One region of the Bradyrhizobium genosp. L genome, then DNA from elsewhere that is predicted to be linked to it. Evidence: predicted binding sites of a transcription regulator. Region 1 holds the regulator's gene; each other region holds the start of a gene.
What was found. The regulator PhoB, encoded in region 1, activates phosphate uptake and scavenging genes when phosphate is short. The targets are predictions, from matches to a motif close to TGTCATNNANCTGTCAT.
Positions count from the first base shown of each region.

Region 2: a site for PhoB is predicted at 2,019-2,035, ahead of IC762_RS01895 (DUF2794 domain-containing protein). Genes of this name have one in related genera too.
Region 3: a site for PhoB is predicted at 1,627-1,643, ahead of IC762_RS22755 (Orn/Lys/Arg decarboxylase N-terminal domain-containing protein). Genes of this name have one in related genera too.
Region 4: a site for PhoB is predicted at 1,818-1,834, ahead of pstS (phosphate ABC transporter substrate-binding protein PstS). Genes of this name have one in related genera too.

Region 1 covers NZ_CP061378.1:6,800,546-6,804,755, forward strand. The annotation lists gene IC762_RS32410 (GcrA family cell cycle regulator) at 503-1,018, shown strand; gene phoB (phosphate regulon transcriptional regulator PhoB) at 1,194-1,904, opposite strand; gene phoU (phosphate signaling complex protein PhoU) at 2,059-2,775, opposite strand; gene pstB (phosphate ABC transporter ATP-binding protein PstB) at 2,880-3,698, opposite strand; gene pstA (phosphate ABC transporter permease PstA) at 3,695-4,210, opposite strand, start outside.
Region 2 covers NZ_CP061378.1:393,660-397,869, reverse strand. The annotation lists gene IC762_RS01905 (ABC transporter permease) at 1-143, shown strand, start outside; gene IC762_RS01900 (Bax inhibitor-1/YccA family protein) at 377-1,165, shown strand; gene IC762_RS01895 (DUF2794 domain-containing protein) at 1,637-2,008, opposite strand; gene IC762_RS01890 (DUF1223 domain-containing protein) at 2,507-3,268, opposite strand; gene acnA (aconitate hydratase AcnA) at 3,429-4,210, opposite strand, start outside.
Region 3 covers NZ_CP061378.1:4,771,449-4,775,658, forward strand. The annotation lists gene IC762_RS22745 (tetratricopeptide repeat protein) at 1-180, shown strand, start outside; gene IC762_RS22750 (acyl-CoA dehydrogenase family protein) at 391-1,548, opposite strand; gene IC762_RS22755 (Orn/Lys/Arg decarboxylase N-terminal domain-containing protein) at 1,687-4,044, shown strand; gene IC762_RS22760 (GNAT family N-acetyltransferase) at 4,063-4,210, shown strand, end outside.
Region 4 covers NZ_CP061378.1:7,362,601-7,366,810, reverse strand. The annotation lists gene IC762_RS34960 (hypothetical protein) at 1-541, shown strand, start outside; gene IC762_RS34955 (tripartite tricarboxylate transporter substrate-binding protein) at 717-1,649, shown strand; gene pstS (phosphate ABC transporter substrate-binding protein PstS) at 1,913-2,923, shown strand; gene IC762_RS34945 (TetR/AcrR family transcriptional regulator) at 3,200-3,823, shown strand; gene IC762_RS34940 (hypothetical protein) at 3,827-4,090, shown strand.

The sequences.
Region 1 (4,210 bases):
GGGGTTGGCACAGACGGTTTGCACGGACGGTTTTATGCCGACGATTGCCGCGCGCCTTGACGCCGGCGCAGCAACGGCCAGCTTCGGAAAACAAAACGTGCCGCTTTGCGGGCGGCACGTGGCAGGCATTCTATGCTGCGGCCGGTCCGTGTCAATCGCCCCGAGGCGACTGCCCGGCGAAGCGAGACGCGCGCAATCCGGGATAGTCCGGTGCGGTGGAAAAACCGCACTGCAATGCTTAACTGTGTGGGAACATGTGGACGCGCGGCCGCGGACTCTTGCGCCAGAGTCACGCCATATTGTAGCGTTTGGCCTGTCGGGTACGACATCTCGTGCGGCAGTACTGGACCCCTTTAAGTAGCCTTTGTTTCTCGCGTGAACGTTCAGGCGCAACAGCGCCCGGCGAGGGTTAAGGGATTCTGACCGCAGGGATTTTTACGACGATTTTGGCCCGCAGCGCCGCCCCGATGACTGGCCGGCGCACCGCGAAGGGAAGAATGCGATGACGGTATTGACCTGGTCCGACGATCGCGTCGAGCAGCTGAAGAAGCTCTGGGAATCCGGCCTGTCGGCCAGCCAGATCGCAGCCGAACTTGGCAATGTGACGCGAAACGCCGTGATCGGCAAAGTGCACCGGCTTGGCCTGTCCGGCCGCGCCAAGGCACCCTCGACGGCGGCGCCGCGGCCACGCAAGGCCCGCCCCGCCCAGCACATGATGCGGGTGTCGCGCCCGGTCTCGCGCGGCAACACCGCGCTGGCGCACGCCTTCGAGGTCGAGATGGAGCCGGATCCGATCGCCTACGACAACGTGGTGCCGATGAGCCAGCGGCTGTCGCTGCTGGAATTGAACGAGGCGACCTGCCACTGGCCGGTCGGCGATCCCTCGAGCCCGGATTTCTTCTTCTGCGGCGGCAAGGCGCTCGGCGGCCTGCCCTATTGCGCCCACCACTCGCGCATCGCCTATCAGCCGGCTGCCGATCGTCGCCGATCGCCGTCGAACAAGCCGCAGCTCAAGTAATCGCAAGCGATACATTGATGACGTCGTCCCGGCGAAAGCCGGGACCCATAACCACCGGCGCATGTGGTTATGCCGAGGCTGCGGCCACAGCGCGCTCAAACAATCAAGATTTGTGGTTATGGGTCCCGGCTTTCGCCGGGACGACGGAGTTTGTGCGGTTTAGCCGCACGCAGCCTTACGGCTGCGGCTCGGCCTTCGCAAAACGGTCGTCCAGCGCGTAGCCGGCGCCGCGGACGGTGCGGATCGGGTCCTGCTCGCGGCCGGGATTGAGCAGCTTGCGCAGGCGGCCGATATGCACGTCGACGGTGCGCTCGTCGATGTAGATGTCGCGGCCCCAGACGCTGTCGAGCAACTGCTCGCGGCTGAACACGCGGCCGGGATGTTCGAGGAAGAATTCGAGCAGGCGATACTCGGTCGGCCCGAGATCGATCGGACGGCCAGAGCGCGCGACGCGGCGCTTCTCGCGGTCGAGTTCGATGTCGCCATAGGTCAGGACGGTTGCGAGCCGCTCCGGGCTGGCGCGGCGCAGCAGGCCCTTGACCCGGGCGAGCAGCTCCGGAACCGAGAACGGCTTGACGATGTAGTCGTCGGCGCCGGTGGCGAGCCCGCGCACGCGCTCGCTCTCCTCGCCGCGCGCGGTCAGCATGATGATCGGCAGCTGCTTGGTCTCGGGCCGCGCCCGCAGGCGGCGGCACAGCTCGATGCCGGAGAGGCCCGGCAGCATCCAGTCGAGCACCACGAGATCGGGGACGCGCTCTTTCAGCCGGGTGTCGGCGTCGTCGCCGCGCCCGACCGTCTCGACATCGTAGCCCTCGGCGTCGAGGTTGTAGCGCAGCAACGTCGTCAGCGCCTCCTCGTCTTCGACTACCAGAATGCGTGCGCTCATCGGTCTAAGTTCTCTCTGTGGGATGATCCGTTACCCGGACGCCAACCGAAACGCTAAAGCGCGATGAGATTGGGTTGAATCGTCATCGCGCTTTAGCTCTTTGTTTGAGCATGATCTTTTCGGAAAACCGCTTCACACTTTTCCGGATCATGCTCTAGTTACCCGGCACCGTGGTGGCGAAATTGGTCATGTCGCCCTTGGGACGCTTGTCGGTGATCTGTTGTCCTTCGATCATGTAGAACACGGTCTCGGCAATGTTGGTCGCGTGGTCGCCGATCCGCTCGATGTTCTTGGCACAGAACATCAGATGGATGCAGAACGAGATGTTGCGCGGGTCTTCCATCATGTAGGTGAGCAGCTCGCGGAACAGCGAGGTGCAGATCGCATCGACCTCCTCGTCGCCCTTCCAGACGTTCATCGCCGCCGGCAGATCGTGCGCGGCATAGGCGTCCAGCACCGACTTGACCTGCGACAGCACGAGGTCGGTCATGTGCTCGAGGCCGCGGATCAGCTTCAGCGGCTGGAAATCGCTCTCCAGCGCGGCAACGCGCTTGCCCATGTTCTTGGCGAGGTCGCCGATCCGCTCGAGGTCGGTGGCGACCCGCATCGCGCCGACGATCTCGCGCAGGTCGATCGCCATCGGCTGGCGGCGCGCGATGGTCAACACCGCGCGCTCCTCGATGACGCGCTGCAAATTGTCGATCTCGATGTCGGCGGCGACCACGCGCTTGCCGAGCGCGACGTCGCGCCGGATCAGGGCGTCCACGGACTCGGTGATCATGCGTTCGACGAGGCCGCCCATCTCGGCGACCAGGCGGGTCAGTTCCTGCAGGTCGCTGTCGAATGCCTTGGCGGTATGTTCAGAAGCCATCGCTTGGTCTCCTTCAACCATGATCCATGCCGGACCATGATCTCATGTCCCTGTTTGAGCATGATGTCATCGGAAAGCCGGTCCACGGCGTTCCGGATCGTGCGCTAGCCAAACCGGCCGGTGATGTAGTCCTGGGTGCGTCGATCGCTCGGCGAGGTGAAGATCTTGTTGGTGTCGTCGAACTCGATCAACTCGCCGAGATACATGAAGGCGGTCTTGTCGGAGACGCGCGCCGCCTGCTGCATGTTGTGGGTGACGATCGCGATCGTGTAGTCCTCGGACAGTTCCTGGATCAGTTCCTCGACCTTGGCGGTCGAGATCGGATCGAGCGCCGAGCACGGCTCGTCGAACAGAATGACCTCGGGGCGCACCGCGACGGTGCGCGCGATGCAAAGGCGCTGCTGCTGGCCGCCGGAGAGCGACAGGCCCGACGCGTTCAGCTTGTCCTTGACCTCGTTCCACAGCGCGCCGCCGCGCAACGCCTTCTCGACGCGGTCGTCCATCTCGCTCTTCGAGATCTTCTCGTAGAGGCGGATGCCGAACGCGATGTTCTCGTAGATCGTCATCGGGAACGGCGTCGGCTTCTGGAACACCATGCCGACCCGCGCGCGCAGCAGGTTGAGGTCGAGCTTGGGATCGAGGATGTTGGTCTGGTCCAGCATCAGCTGGCCGACCGCGCGCTGGCCCGGATAGAGGTCGTACATCCGGTTGAAGATGCGCAGCAGGGTCGACTTGCCGCAGCCGGACGGGCCGATGAACGCCGTGACGCGGTTGGTGCCGAGCGTCAGGTTGATGTTCTTCAGCGCGTGGTGCTCGCCGTAGTAGAAGTTGAGGTTGCGCACCGTGACCTTCGGCGGCGCCTCCGGCAGCGGCACCTGCGGAACTTGGCTGGTGGCGGTTGTCGACATGGAAAGTTCGGTCATTTTGCGGCCCTTTCGGCACCGAGGACGCGCGCGCCGATATTGAGCGCGAGCACGGTGATGGTGATCAGCAATGCGCCGCTCCAGGCCAACTCTTTCCAGTAGGCGTAGGGGCTTTGCACGAAGTTGTTGATGGTGACCGGCAGGTTGGCCATCGAGCTGGTCAGATCCCAGCTGAAGAACTGGTTCGACAGCGCGGTGAACAATAGCGGCGCGGTCTCGCCGGCGACGCGCGCGGTCGCCAGCAGCACGCCGGTGATCAGGCCCGATCGGGCCGCACGATAGGCGATGCGCTTGATCACCAGCGAACGCGGCAGGCCGAGCGCGGAGGCCGCCTCGCGCAGCGGATTCGGCACCAGCAGCAGCATGTCCTCCGTGGTGCGTACCACCACCGGAATGACGATGACGGCAAGCGCGAGCGCGCCGGCGATCGCCGAGAAGCCGCGCATCGGCACCACGACCGCGCCGTAGACGAACAGGCCGATGATGATCGAGGGCGCGCTGAGCAGGATGTC
Region 2 (4,210 bases), 990 kb from region 1:
TGATGACGCTGAGCTTCATCTGGCAGGCCGGCAGCGCGGCGCTGGTCGTGATCGCGGCGCTGGTCGTCACGGTCGGTTTGGGGCTGGCGGGAACGCTATTGGCGTTGAATCAGAAGCCGGCCTCGGTGCTGCGAAATTTGTGACATTTTGTAGCAGCGTTAACGCCGCTTTTCCCTACAAATGCCGATCAGAGCGACATTCAGCCGCGCGTGGAAGCTTGCGTCGGATATGCTAATTTCCCACATATCGATCAGGTCGGATGGGCCGTTTGATGACACGGAATTAATCTTCCGCAAATCGCGCCATCTGAGATAGATTTACCACCGGCGCCGCAAATCCCTTGCGCTCCACCGGGACCAACCACGGGAATTCGACCATGTCGGACCTTGACCGCAACTATAACTCTCCTTTCGGGCGGGCCGCCGGGCGCATTGACGCTGCGGCCGTCGACGCCGGTCTGCGCGCCTACATGCTGCGCATCTACAACTACATGAGCATCGGCCTCGCCATCACCGGCCTGGCCGCCCTCGGTGTCTACATGGCGGCGGTGGGCGATCCGTCCACGGCCGTCGCGCACTTCGGCAAGGTGCCGCTGACGCAGTTCGGCTACGCGATGTTCGTCAGCCCGCTGAAGTGGCTGTTCATCCTCGCCCCTCTGGTGATGGTGTTCGTCATCTCGGCCGGCATCAACCGCCTGGCGCCTTCGACCGCGCAGATGCTGTTCTGGGTGTTCTCGGCGCTGATGGGCCTGTCGCTGTCGTCGATCTTCCTGATTTACACGCACACCTCGATCGTGCGCGTGTTCTTCATCACCGCGGCGACGTTCGGTGCGCTGAGCCTCTACGGCTACACCACCAAGCGTGACATGAGCGGCATGGGCTCGTTCCTGTTCATGGGCCTGATCGGCATCATCATCGCGAGCCTGGTCAACCTGTTCCTGGCGAGCTCGGCGCTGCAGTTCATCGTGTCCGTGGTCGGCGTGCTGGTGTTCGCCGGCCTCACCGCCTGGGACACCCAGCGGCTGAAGAACGACTACATCTACGGCTACGCCTCGCAGGGCGGCGTGGCGGCGGAGCGTGCGGCAATCACCGGTGCCCTCTCGCTCTACCTGAACTTCATCAACCTGTTCACGCTGCTGCTGCAGCTCCTCGGCCAGCGCGACTAACTCGCACGCGAGCGGATCGATCCAGGCCCTATCGAGACAAGCCCCGGCCTCACGGCCGGGGTTTTTCTTTTGCGCCATGCAAAGCACGGCGTCGCGCAATCCAGGGAGCTCTATCTTCTCCTTCCCCCTGAAAGGCAAGGCAATCGCATATGCCATGCGCGAAATCTGGCACTGACGTTCCCACATCGTCATGGCCGGGCTCGTCCCGGCCATTCACGTCTTCCCCGCCCTAGAAACGAAGACGTGGATGCCCGGGACAAGCCCGGGCATGACGAGTTTGTGGCGAGGGCCAGGACCACACCAACTGCGCCGAGTTCGCTGCGTGATCCCCATATGCGATAGCCCTACCCTGAAAGGGGGAAGGTCGGGATGGGGGTCAGCCACGGGCGACACTGTGCGCGGAAAGAGCAAATCCCCACCCGCTTTGCTCTGCCGAGCAAAGCGCCCTTCCCTTTTCAAGAGGAGGTGAAGTTAAACCACCGACAGCTTGCGATCGATCACGAGCAGCACGCGTTCGAGCTCGTGACCGCGGCGCAGGATCAGGCCGGTCGCCGAGATCACGCTGTACATGCCCTGCTTGCGCGCGAGCCGCGGATCCTTTTCGATCCGGTAGATCGGCATTTCCGACGCGCGGCGGAACACCGAGAACACTGCGCGGTCTTTCAGGAAATCGATCGCATAGTCGCGCCATTCACCATCGGCGACCATGCGGCCGTAAAGATTGAGGATGCGGTTGAGCTCAAGGCGATTGAACGTGACGCGGTTCGGTTGCGGGGCGGCGGCCGCTGGGCGCGCCACCGCGCGATTCCCGCTCGGGTCAGTATCCTCCGACATCAGACTCATCAGCGCCTCCTGTCATCCCGATGACATGATTGCGCTAAGCGGGTGGCGCCGCAAGGGGACATTCGCAATGCAACCAGACCTTAACTAAGGCCCGTTGCGGCCGATTGTCCGAAAATCGCTGATTCTGGAAAGAGTCACGGGAACGTTAGCGGAATCATATTGCTGCCCCACTTCCGCCAACCGCCCGCCCTGCTGCCCTGCGAAAAGATAATCCTGCGTTGGCCCGGTCCTTTCGGTTCCGGATTCCTCAGCCCCCAGCCCCCCGGGGCCGTCGGGATCGGGCCTGTTCGCAGGGGAGTTAATCCCAACACTGGGCCAACGAAAGTTGGTCCTTTTTGTTTTGGGGCCTGCTTTCGATCAACCGCGATCGACGCGCACGCGACGGCTCGCTTTCGTTTCAATCCATGTCTGGATGTTCGTCCCTCGCCGCGAGGGCGACGACACGATAGCGCGTGTGGCTACACCCGCCGGGCCGGCGCAGCTCGCGCAGTGGCGATGCTAGTGGAGCGACGTGAATGCGGCGCCGAGCATCGGGCCCGGCTTGTCGCGATTGCCGTCCTGGACATAGACCGCCGCGGCATCGACGCCATCACGCGTGATGTTCTCGAGCGGCACAGTCCAGCTGCCGGACGAACCGTTCCAGTCACCGACCTTCAAGAGGTTGCGCACCACGTTGTGGTAGGTGACTTCGCGGCCGCGGTTCTCGCCACGTCCGATCGAGATCGCCACCGCCTTCGAGATCGAACAGATCCACACCTCGCCGCGCGATGCCGCGGGAGATTTGGACGCCGCCACCGAGACATTGATCTGCTTGCCGGTCAGCGTCATCGTCACCGGCACCGACATCACACCGGCGCTGCCGTCGGTGTCCTTGATGGCGCTTTCGATGCTGGCCTTGTCGCTGCCGATCACATGCGCCGAGCCGTTGATCACGGCCTGCGGCGTGTAGACGTCGCGGTCGCCACGCATGTGCGAATAGGCTTTCTGACGCGCGCTGAATCGGGAATCGGCCAGCGTGTCCTTCCAGCCGAGATAATCCCAATAGTCGATCGGCATGCTCAGCGCGATCACATCGGGATCCTTCGCAAGCTCGCCGATGACCTTGTCCGCGGGCGGACAGGACGAGCATCCCTGCGAAGTGAAGAGTTCGACGACAGCACGCGGATCGGCGTGCGCGGGGCGGATGATCGCGATGATGGCGCAGATACCGAGTGCGCTCGACCATTGCGAGATACGATTATAGGCCATCATCGCTGTCATACTGCGAACCAGTCGTGATGATTTCCATCCGTAATTGTACGGAGCATGAGTTTGTCCTTGAACTGCGTGCCCCACAACGCAAGAAAGCGGCCTTTTTCATAGGCCGCCTTCTTTTTAGCCGCTACTCACTAAGCAGTGAGGCAATGATCACAAACTCGCGTTAAGCCGCGAGTTTGCGCAGCACATAATGCAGGATGCCGCCGTTACGGTAGTAATCGAGCTCATCCAGCGTATCGATGCGGCAGAGCAGCGGGACATCCTTCTTGGCCCCGTCGCCGGACACGATCTCGGCGGTCAGGGTCTGGCGCGGCTTCAGGTCACCCTGCAACCCGCGGATCGTGACCTTCTCGTCGCCCTTCAGGCCGAGCGACGACCATGACGTGCCGTCCTGGAAGGTGAGCGGAAGCACACCCATGCCGACCAGGTTGGAGCGATGGATGCGCTCGAAGCTCTGGCAGATCACCGCGCGCACGCCGAGCAGGCGCGTGCCCTTCGCCGCCCAGTCGCGCGACGAGCCATTGCCGTACTCGGCGCCGGCGAACACCACCAGCGGCACGCCCTCTTCCTGATACTTCATCGCGGCGTCGTAGATCGACATCTGCTCGCCGTCGGGCCAGTGCTTGGTGAGGCCGCCTTCCGGAATATTGCCGTCGGCACCCTTCAGCATGAAGTTCTTGATGCGGATGTTGGCGAAGGTGCCGCGCATCATCACTTCATGGTTGCCGCGCCGCGTGCCGTACTGGTTGAAGTCGGCGGGACGCACCTGATGCTCGCTGAGGAATTTGCCGGCGGGCGAGGTCAGCTTGATCGAACCGGCCGGCGAGATGTGGTCGGTGGTGATCTTGTCGCCGAACATCGCCAGGATGCGCGCGTCGACCACGTCCTTGATCGGCTCGGGCTCCTTCTTCATGCCGTCGAAGTAGGGCGGGTTCTGCACATAGG
Region 3 (4,210 bases), 2.0 Mb from region 1:
GATCCGAACCATGTGCTGACCTGGAATTACTACGGGCTGTGGCAAATCGAACAGGGCAACCGCGATCAGGCCGAATATCATCTGAGCCGGATCGCCGCGATCTGCGGCACCGACTGCACCGAGTATCGCACGCTGGCGGCCGCGCTCGAGAAACCGCCGGGGACGACGCTCGTCTATTGACGCGCGAACGGAGCCACATACTCCATTGTCGTCCTGGCGAAAGCCAGGACCCATTACCCCAGCCGCTTGTCGTTGCGCGACGCAGGGGCCACGATCCCGCGCACAACTAAAAACAGTGGTTATGGGTCCTGGCTTTCGTCAGACGACGCGCGTGGAGAGGCCGTGCGCCAACATCCATCACCGTCATCTTGAGCTCGGCGCTGCCACGCGTCAGAACCGCGTGGTGCCGAGCGGCAGGCCGAGGCTGACGCGCCCCGCCAGCGTGTAGCTGTTCGCCGTCATCGCCACGTGCTTGACCGCGGCCTGGACGTCGCGGATCGACCGTTCGAGCGTGCCGCTTTCGAAGATCGCCGCCGTCCCGGCCGGCGCCGCGATCATCTCGACGATCCGGGCGGCGCCTTCGGCTGCATTGGCGCAGGCGATCCGGAACGCGATCCGCGCCTCGAACAGGCGGTCGCCGGCGCTCTCGACCGCTTCCATCAGCTCCGTCATGGCCTCGACCAATAGCGCACGGGCGGACCGCAGCACGGCCAGTGCGCGGCCGACCAGCGACTGCACCAGTTCGCCGTCGCGCAGCAGGCCGCCGCCGCCGAGCCGCGGCTTCTTGGCCGCCAGCGCGATGAAGGCATCGAGCGCGCCGCGTGCGATGCCGAGCGGCACGACCGAGACCGTCCACATGAATGCCGATAGCCCCGGCAGGCGATAGGAAATGCCGGGTTGCGTCGGTTTGAAATCGACCAGCGGATGGATGTGGCTGAAGGGTACGAAAACGTCCGTCACCTCGAAGTCGCAGCTGCCGGTGCCGCGCAGCCCGGAGACGAACCAGGTGTCGTGAATGCGCACGTCGGAGCGGTCGACATAGCAGCACAGTGGCGGTCCGTCCTTGCCGTCGGTGCCCTTGACGCTGGCGAGCCCCATGAACTTGGTGGCGTGATGCGCGCCGCTGCCGAACGGCCAGCGGCCGCTGACCCTGTAGCCGCCCTCGGCCTCGACGGCCGTTCCGACCGCGCCGGTGGCGCTACAGACGAACGTCTGCGGATCGGCGGACCAGCTCCGCGCCACATCCTCCGGCAAATAGCCGCCGAGCCGGCTCATCCCGCCGCCGTTGCCGACCAGCCAGCCGACCGAGCCATCGAGCGCGGCGGCCGCCTCGACGATAGTCATGAAATCGAGCGGCGAGAATTCCGGGCCGCCGAGCGCCTTCGGCAGATACAGGCGAAACATTCCGGCCTCGGCCAGCGCCTGGAAGACGGGGTCGGAAAGCCTGCGGTCACGGTCGAATTGCGGACGTTGCTCGGCAATCAACGGAGCGAGCCGGTCGAGCGCGGCCAGATGATCGGCAACACGGCTGGCGGCAGGCATGTCCATGGCAGTTTCCTTCCCCGGAGCGAGGCAGCCGAATTCAACCCATCGGCGCAAATTTGACCATCACGCTTCTGGTCGCACCGTCATCCAATTGTCATGAATAGTGCCGACACGTCTGCCCGATACAGCTCGGGGACCCGCATGGACTATTTCAAACGCTTCAACTTCCTGTTCGCCGCGCCGGTGTTCGAGGCCGACGACCTCGAGGGCATCCGCTTCAACCAGATCATCAGCGAAATCGAGCGCTCCGGCTTCGAAGTGGTGCGTGCCCGCAAGCTGGAAGACGCCGAGATCGCGGTGCAGACCGATGCGGCGATCGGCTGCATGGTGGTCGACTGGGGCAAGAAGGGACTTGAGGGCAAGACTGCGGCGCTGATCAATCTGATGCGCCGGCGCGGCCTCGACTTCCCGATCATCCTCTTGATTCGCCGCAAGCGCTTCGAGGACCTGCCGGTCGAGGTGCTGGATTTCATCGACGGCTACGTGTTCCTGTCCGAGGAGACCCCGCCCTTCATCGCCAAGAACCTGATCTCCAGGCTGAAGCAATATGCCGAGAACCTGAAGACGCCGTTCTTCGGGGCGCTGGTCGACTATGCCGAGGAAGGCAACCAGCTCTGGACCTGCCCGGGCCACAATGGCGGCGTGTTCTACAGCCGCAGCCCGATCGGCCGGGTGTTCGTCGAGCATCTCGGCGAAGCCGTGTTCCGCGACGACCTCGACAATTCCGTGCTCGACCTCGGCGACCTCCTCACCCATGAGGGGCCGGCGCTGCGGGCGCAGAAGGAAGCGGCGAAGATCTTCGGCGCCGAGAAGACCTATTTCGTGCTCAACGGCACCTCGACCTCCAACAAGGTGGCGCTCGGCTCGCTGGTCACCGACGGCGACCTCGTACTGTTCGACCGCAACAACCACAAGGCCGCCCATCACGGCGCGCTCTTGATCGGCGGCGGCATCCCGGTCTATGTGCCGACGGTGCGCAACGCCTGGGGCCTGATCGGGCCGATGCGCTGGGACCTGCTCGACGAAGGCGCCATCCGCGACGCTATCCGCAAGCACCCGTTGGTCAAGGACGAGAACGCCTGGAAAAAGGAGCGACCGTTCCGCGTCGCCGTGGTCGAGGAGTGCACCTATGACGGCACCATCCACTCGGCCGAGATGATCCTCAAGCGCATCGGTCATCTCTGCGACTACATCCTGTTCGACGAGGCCTGGGCCGGCTTCATGAAATTCCACCCGATCTATGCCGGCCGCTTCGCGATGGGCTTGTCCGATCTCGGCCCCGAGGCGCCCGGCATCATCGCGACGCAATCGACCCACAAGCAGCTCGCGAGCTTCTCGCAGGCCTCACAGATCCACATTCGCGATCGCCACATCAAGGGTCAGAAGCGCCGCGTCGAGCACCGCCGCTTCAACGAAAGCTTCATGCAGCACGCCTCGACCTCGCCGTTCTACCCGATCTTCGCCTCGCTCGACGTCGGCGCCCAGATGATGAAAGGCCGCTCCGGCGAAGTGCTGTGGGACGATACGATCCGGCTCGGCATCGAGCTGCGCAAGAAGATCCGCGCCGTGAAGCGCGAGTTCGAGGAGAAGGAGACGCGCGCGGAGCGCCGCTGGTTCTTCGAGCCGTTCGTGCCGGATCGCGTCAAGATTCCCGATGTCGCCCGCGACGGCGGCGTGCACAACGTCGCCTGGGAGACGATCTCGACCGACCAGCTCGCGACCGATCCGTCGTACTGGCAACTGAGCCCGGGCGAGACCTGGCACGGCTTTCCCGATCTGACCGCGGGCTTCGCCATGACCGACCCCAACAAGCTGACATTGCTCACACCGGGCTTCGATCACGCAACCGGCGCCTATGCCGACCACGGCATCCCCGCGCCGGTCGTGGCGCAATATCTGCGTGAGAACCAGATCGTTGCCGAGAAGAACGATCTCAACTCCCTGCTCTTCCTGCTGACACCAGGCGTCGAGGCCAGCAAGGCCGGCACGCTGGTGTCAGGCCTCGTCGCCTTCAAGAAGCTGCATGACGACAACGCACTGATCGAGGATGTCATCCCCGAGTTCTTCCGCCGTCGCCCGCAACGCTACACCGGGGTTCGGCTGCGCGACCTCTGCGGCGACATGCATCGCTTCTTCCGCGACGGCGGCGTCAGCACCTTGCAGGCCAAGCAATTCCTGCCCGAACACCTGCCCGAGATCGCGATGTCGCCGCGCCAGGCCGCGCAGTACCTGATCCGCAACGACGTCGACTATCTGCCGATCGACGAGATTTACGGCCGCATCGCCGCGACCCCGTTCGTGGTCTACCCCCCCGGGATCGCCACCATCGTCCCCGGCGAGCGGCTCACCGAACGCAGCAAGCCGATGATCGATTATCTCAAGATGTTCGAATCGAGCTTCAACGCGTTCCCCGGATTCGAGGTCGAGGTCCAGGGCCTCTACAAGGAGATCGACGTCGCCGGTCGCGTCCGCTTCTATACCTATGTCGTGGCCGAGTGAGCGGACGGACGGCCCCTAATGGAGAATGATCACAAGATCACCATTCGTTCCTCGCGCGACAGCGATGTCGATGCGATGCTCGCGATCTACCGCCATCACATCCGTCACGGCGTCGAGGAGAGCGTCGACGACACCGGCACGCCGGAGCCCGACGATCTGCGCGACC
Region 4 (4,210 bases), 560 kb from region 1:
GCTCGCATCCGTCAGCGCACTGTTCTTCGCCGCGCAGTTCTGGGGCACGATGCCGCTGCCGGAGGCCGACTTCGTGCGCTATTTGCAGGGGCGGATGGCCGATCCCTCCCGCACCAGCCTGCTGCAGTTCAGCTACATCTGGTACCAGCCGTTGTCGAAGGAGATTGCCGACACCTGGGAGATGATGCCGCACAATATCCTCGGCATCCCCGTCTTCGCGCTGCTGATCTGGCTGCATGCGCCGCTCTGGCGCTATTTCGCGGACCTGATCCGCTCGCTTGCCGCGCCGATCCAGAGGCGCCTCGTCGTGGTGGCGCTGATCGGCGTCAGCCTCGGCTATCTCGTGATGTTCGCCATGGTGTTCGACTATTCGCGCTGGATCTCGAACTGGGCGGTCTGCATGTTCCTGCTGCTGCACGCCGTGAAGATGCTGCCGGCGGCGCGAGACGTTTCGCCGATCCCGAGTCTCGATCGGAAGACCATGATCTTCGGCTGGGTCAACACGCTGATCCCGCGCGTCGGCATCGTGCGGCCGTTCTGATTGCAGTTGCTCCCCGCGTCGCCACGGGCGACGAATAGTGTTAGCGATGGCGTGACCCGATCAGGTTGCGCCGCGCTTTGGCGTCGACCCAATGACGTCGGGGCAATCGAGGAAACGCATCTTGCCAAAGATCTCTCGCCGACCGTTTCTGAAAGCCGCGCTCGGCGCCGCCGCGCTGCCGTTGGCCTCGCTCGGCGCGCGTGCGGAAACGCTGGCGCGTCCCGTCACCATGATCGTGCCGTTCGCCGCCGGCGGGCCGACCGACGTGCTGGCGCGGATCCTCGCCGAATATATGCGCAACTCGCTGGGGCATCCCGTCGTGATCGAGAATATCACCGGCGCCTCCGGCACGGTGGCGGGCCTGCGGGCGGCGCGCGCGGCGCCGGACGGTTCGACGATCACGATCGGCCATTGGGGCACGCATTGTCTCAATGGCGCGATCTATCAGCTGCAATACGACGTGCGCGAGTTCGAGCCGATCGCGCTGATCGCGAGCGGCCCGCAACTCATCATCGGACGGCCGGATTTGCCGGCGCAGAATCTCAAGGACCTGGTCTCGTGGCTCAAGGCCAATGCGGACAAGGCGACCTCGGGCACCGCTGGGCCGGGCTCCGGCGCGCATGTCGCCGGCGTGTTCTTCCAGCAGTTGACGCAGACGAACTTCTCCTTCGTGCCGTATCGCGGCGCCGGGCCCGTGCTCAACGATCTGATGGCCGGCCATATCGACGTCATGTTCGACCAGGCCTCCAACTCACTGCCGCAGGTCAAGAGCGGCACGGTGAAAGCCTTCGCGGTGACCGCGCCCGCGCGGCTTGCCGCGGCGCCGGAGATTCCGACCGTCGACGAGGCCGGCGTACCCGGGCTCTACATCGCCTATTGGCACGGCATCTGGGCGCCGAAGGGCACGCCGCCGGAGATGGTGTCGGTGCTGTCGAAGGCGGTGATGGCGGCGCTCGCCGAGCCCGCCGTGCGCGCGCGCTTTGCCGAGCTCGGCCAGGACATTCCGCCGCCGGACAAGCAAGGCCCCGCCGCGCTGCGCAGCCATCAGACCGCCGAGATCGACAAATGGTGGCCGATCGTCAAGTCCGCCAACATCAAGGCCGAGTAGGCGGAAGGTAGCCGGCTGTGCCGACACGGCGCCGGCGGATACCGTCTGCGTCGCGGTCGATGGATTTTTGATTCCTGGTTGCAGCCGTCCGATCGGCATCAAGGAGTTGGCGAACAACGCTTTCGCGGGCCTTCGAACTTTCGAAGTAGGCCGAAGGTCAAGCGCCTCCGTCATCCCTTTGTCATGGGCATTCGAAACAACGTGCCGCTGCTGTACGAGCGCATCCAACACGCGAACCTCTCGCGTTTCCCACGGAGATCAGCATGAAATTCGTCAAGACGATCGTGGCCGCCGGCCTGGTGGCCATGGCCTCGCCGAGCTTTGCGACCGATATTACCGGCGCCGGCTCGACCTTTATCTTCCCCGTCCTGTCGAAGTGGGCCGATGCCTACAAGAAGGACGCGGGCAGCGGGGTGAACTACCAGTCGATCGGCTCGGGCGCCGGCATCAAGCAGATCCAGGCCAACACCGTGACCTTCGGCGCGACCGACGCGCCGCTGAAGTCGGATCAGCTGCAGAAGGACGGCCTCTCGCAGTGGCCGATGATCATGGGCGCGATCGTGCCGGTGGTGAACCTCGAGGGCGTGAAGGCCGGCGAACTTGTGCTCGATGGCGAGACGCTCGCTAATATCTTCCAGGGCAAGATCACCAAGTGGGACGACGCCGCGATCAAGAAGCTGAACCCGAAGGCGAAGCTGCCGTCGGAAGCGATCTCGGTGGTGCATCGCGCCGACGGCTCGGGCACGACCTTCAACTTCACCGACTATCTCTCCAAGGTCAGCGCGGACTGGAAGGGCAAAGTCGGCTCCGGCACCGTGGTCGAGTGGCCGGTCGGCGTCGGCGCCAAGGGCAACGAGGGCGTTGCCGGCAACATCGCGCAGGCCAAGAACTCGATCGGCTATGTCGAGTATGCCTATGCCAAGCAGAACAAGCTGACCTACACGGCGCTGATCAACAAGGCCGGCAAGACCGTGCAGCCGACCAATGACGCATTCCAGGCCGCGGCCTCCAATGCCGACTGGACCAACGCGCCCGGCTACTACCTGATCCTGACCGACCAGCCCGGCGACAAGTCCTGGCCGATCGTCGCCTCGACCTTCATCCTGCTGCACAAGGATGCGACCGACAAGGCGGCCGCGAAGGAAGCGCTCAAGTTCTTCAAGTTCGCCTTCGAGAAGGGCGGCAAGAGCGCCGAAGAACTCGATTACATCCCGATGCCCGACAGCGTCGTGAAGCAGATCGAGAAGACCTGGGCGGCTGACATCAAGAGCTAAGTCACTCCTCACTGAAAGCTCGCGACTGCATCAAGCCGGCGTCGGACGACGCCGGCTTTTTGCTTTTGGGCACCCCGCGGTATCGCGGCGATTCTCACGCCACCGGTCATAGCTAAATTTAAGTAATTGATTCAAAATAGTTTTTCTGAATTCCGCCTCCAGGCTCCGCCTCTTGCGACAGAGCATTGCGCGCTTATATGTACAATCGAACATATTATGAGCGCGATGACTGACACCACCAAAATCACCCGGCCAAGAGGGCGCCGAAGCAAGGACATGCCCGATGGCCGCCAGGCGTTGCTGCTCGCGGCGACGGAGGCCTTTGCCGGTCTCGGCTTCGACGGCGCCGACCTGCGCAGCATCGCCACTGCGGCGAATGTCAGCCCGAACCTGGTCCGCGTCCATTTCGGCAACAAGGCCGCGCTCTGGGAGGCCTGTCTCGACCGCATCATCGCGAGCGCGACCCCTGCGATCGCCGACATTGCGAACGTCGCAAACGATGCTGGCCGTCCGCTCGGCGATCGGCTGCGCGACGTCATCATCCGCGTCGCGACGTTCTATGCCGCCTATCCGCAGGCCAAGAATTTCGCGGTCCGGCACGGCGCCGAGGCGCCGGAGCGGACCGCGCAGGTGACCGAGAAGCTGCTGCGTCCGGCCTACGAATCGGTGCGCGAACTGCTGCAGGCCGGCATCGCCGCCGGCATCGTTCGCGCCAGCCATCCGGCGCTGTTCTTCGGGCTGCTCAATGCCGCGCTCAATCCGCCGCCGACATTTCCGATGCTGCTGACACGGATCGCGCCCGAGATCGATCCGAAGGCGTCGTGGACGCTCCTGATCGACACCGCGATCGCAACCCTGCTGCACCTCCCCCAAGACACCAACCTGACTGTGAAAGAGTGATCCATGAAACGTCGTCTTGCCCTCGTCGTCATCGCCGCCACCATCGCACCCGCGATGACTTCAGCGTTTGCCCAGTCCGGGCCGAGCGAGGCCGTCCAGCGGCAAGCCTGCATGGGCGATGCGATGCGCCTGTGCGGCGCCTACATTCCGGACCGCAACCGGATCAGGGATTGCATGGCCGCGCAGGTCGACAGCCTGAGCCCGTCGTGCCGCGCGGTGTTCGATGCCTCCACGCAAGCCGAGCGCACGCCGTCGCGGCCGCATTGATCACGCGCGCGACAGCATCGCGTCGGTGATCGCCGTTGCCGGCCTCGCCCGCGCGGCTTGATGCATCGACGCGCGGCCTCACGGTGATCGCCACGCGGCACGGTTGCTCATCCCGGTGCG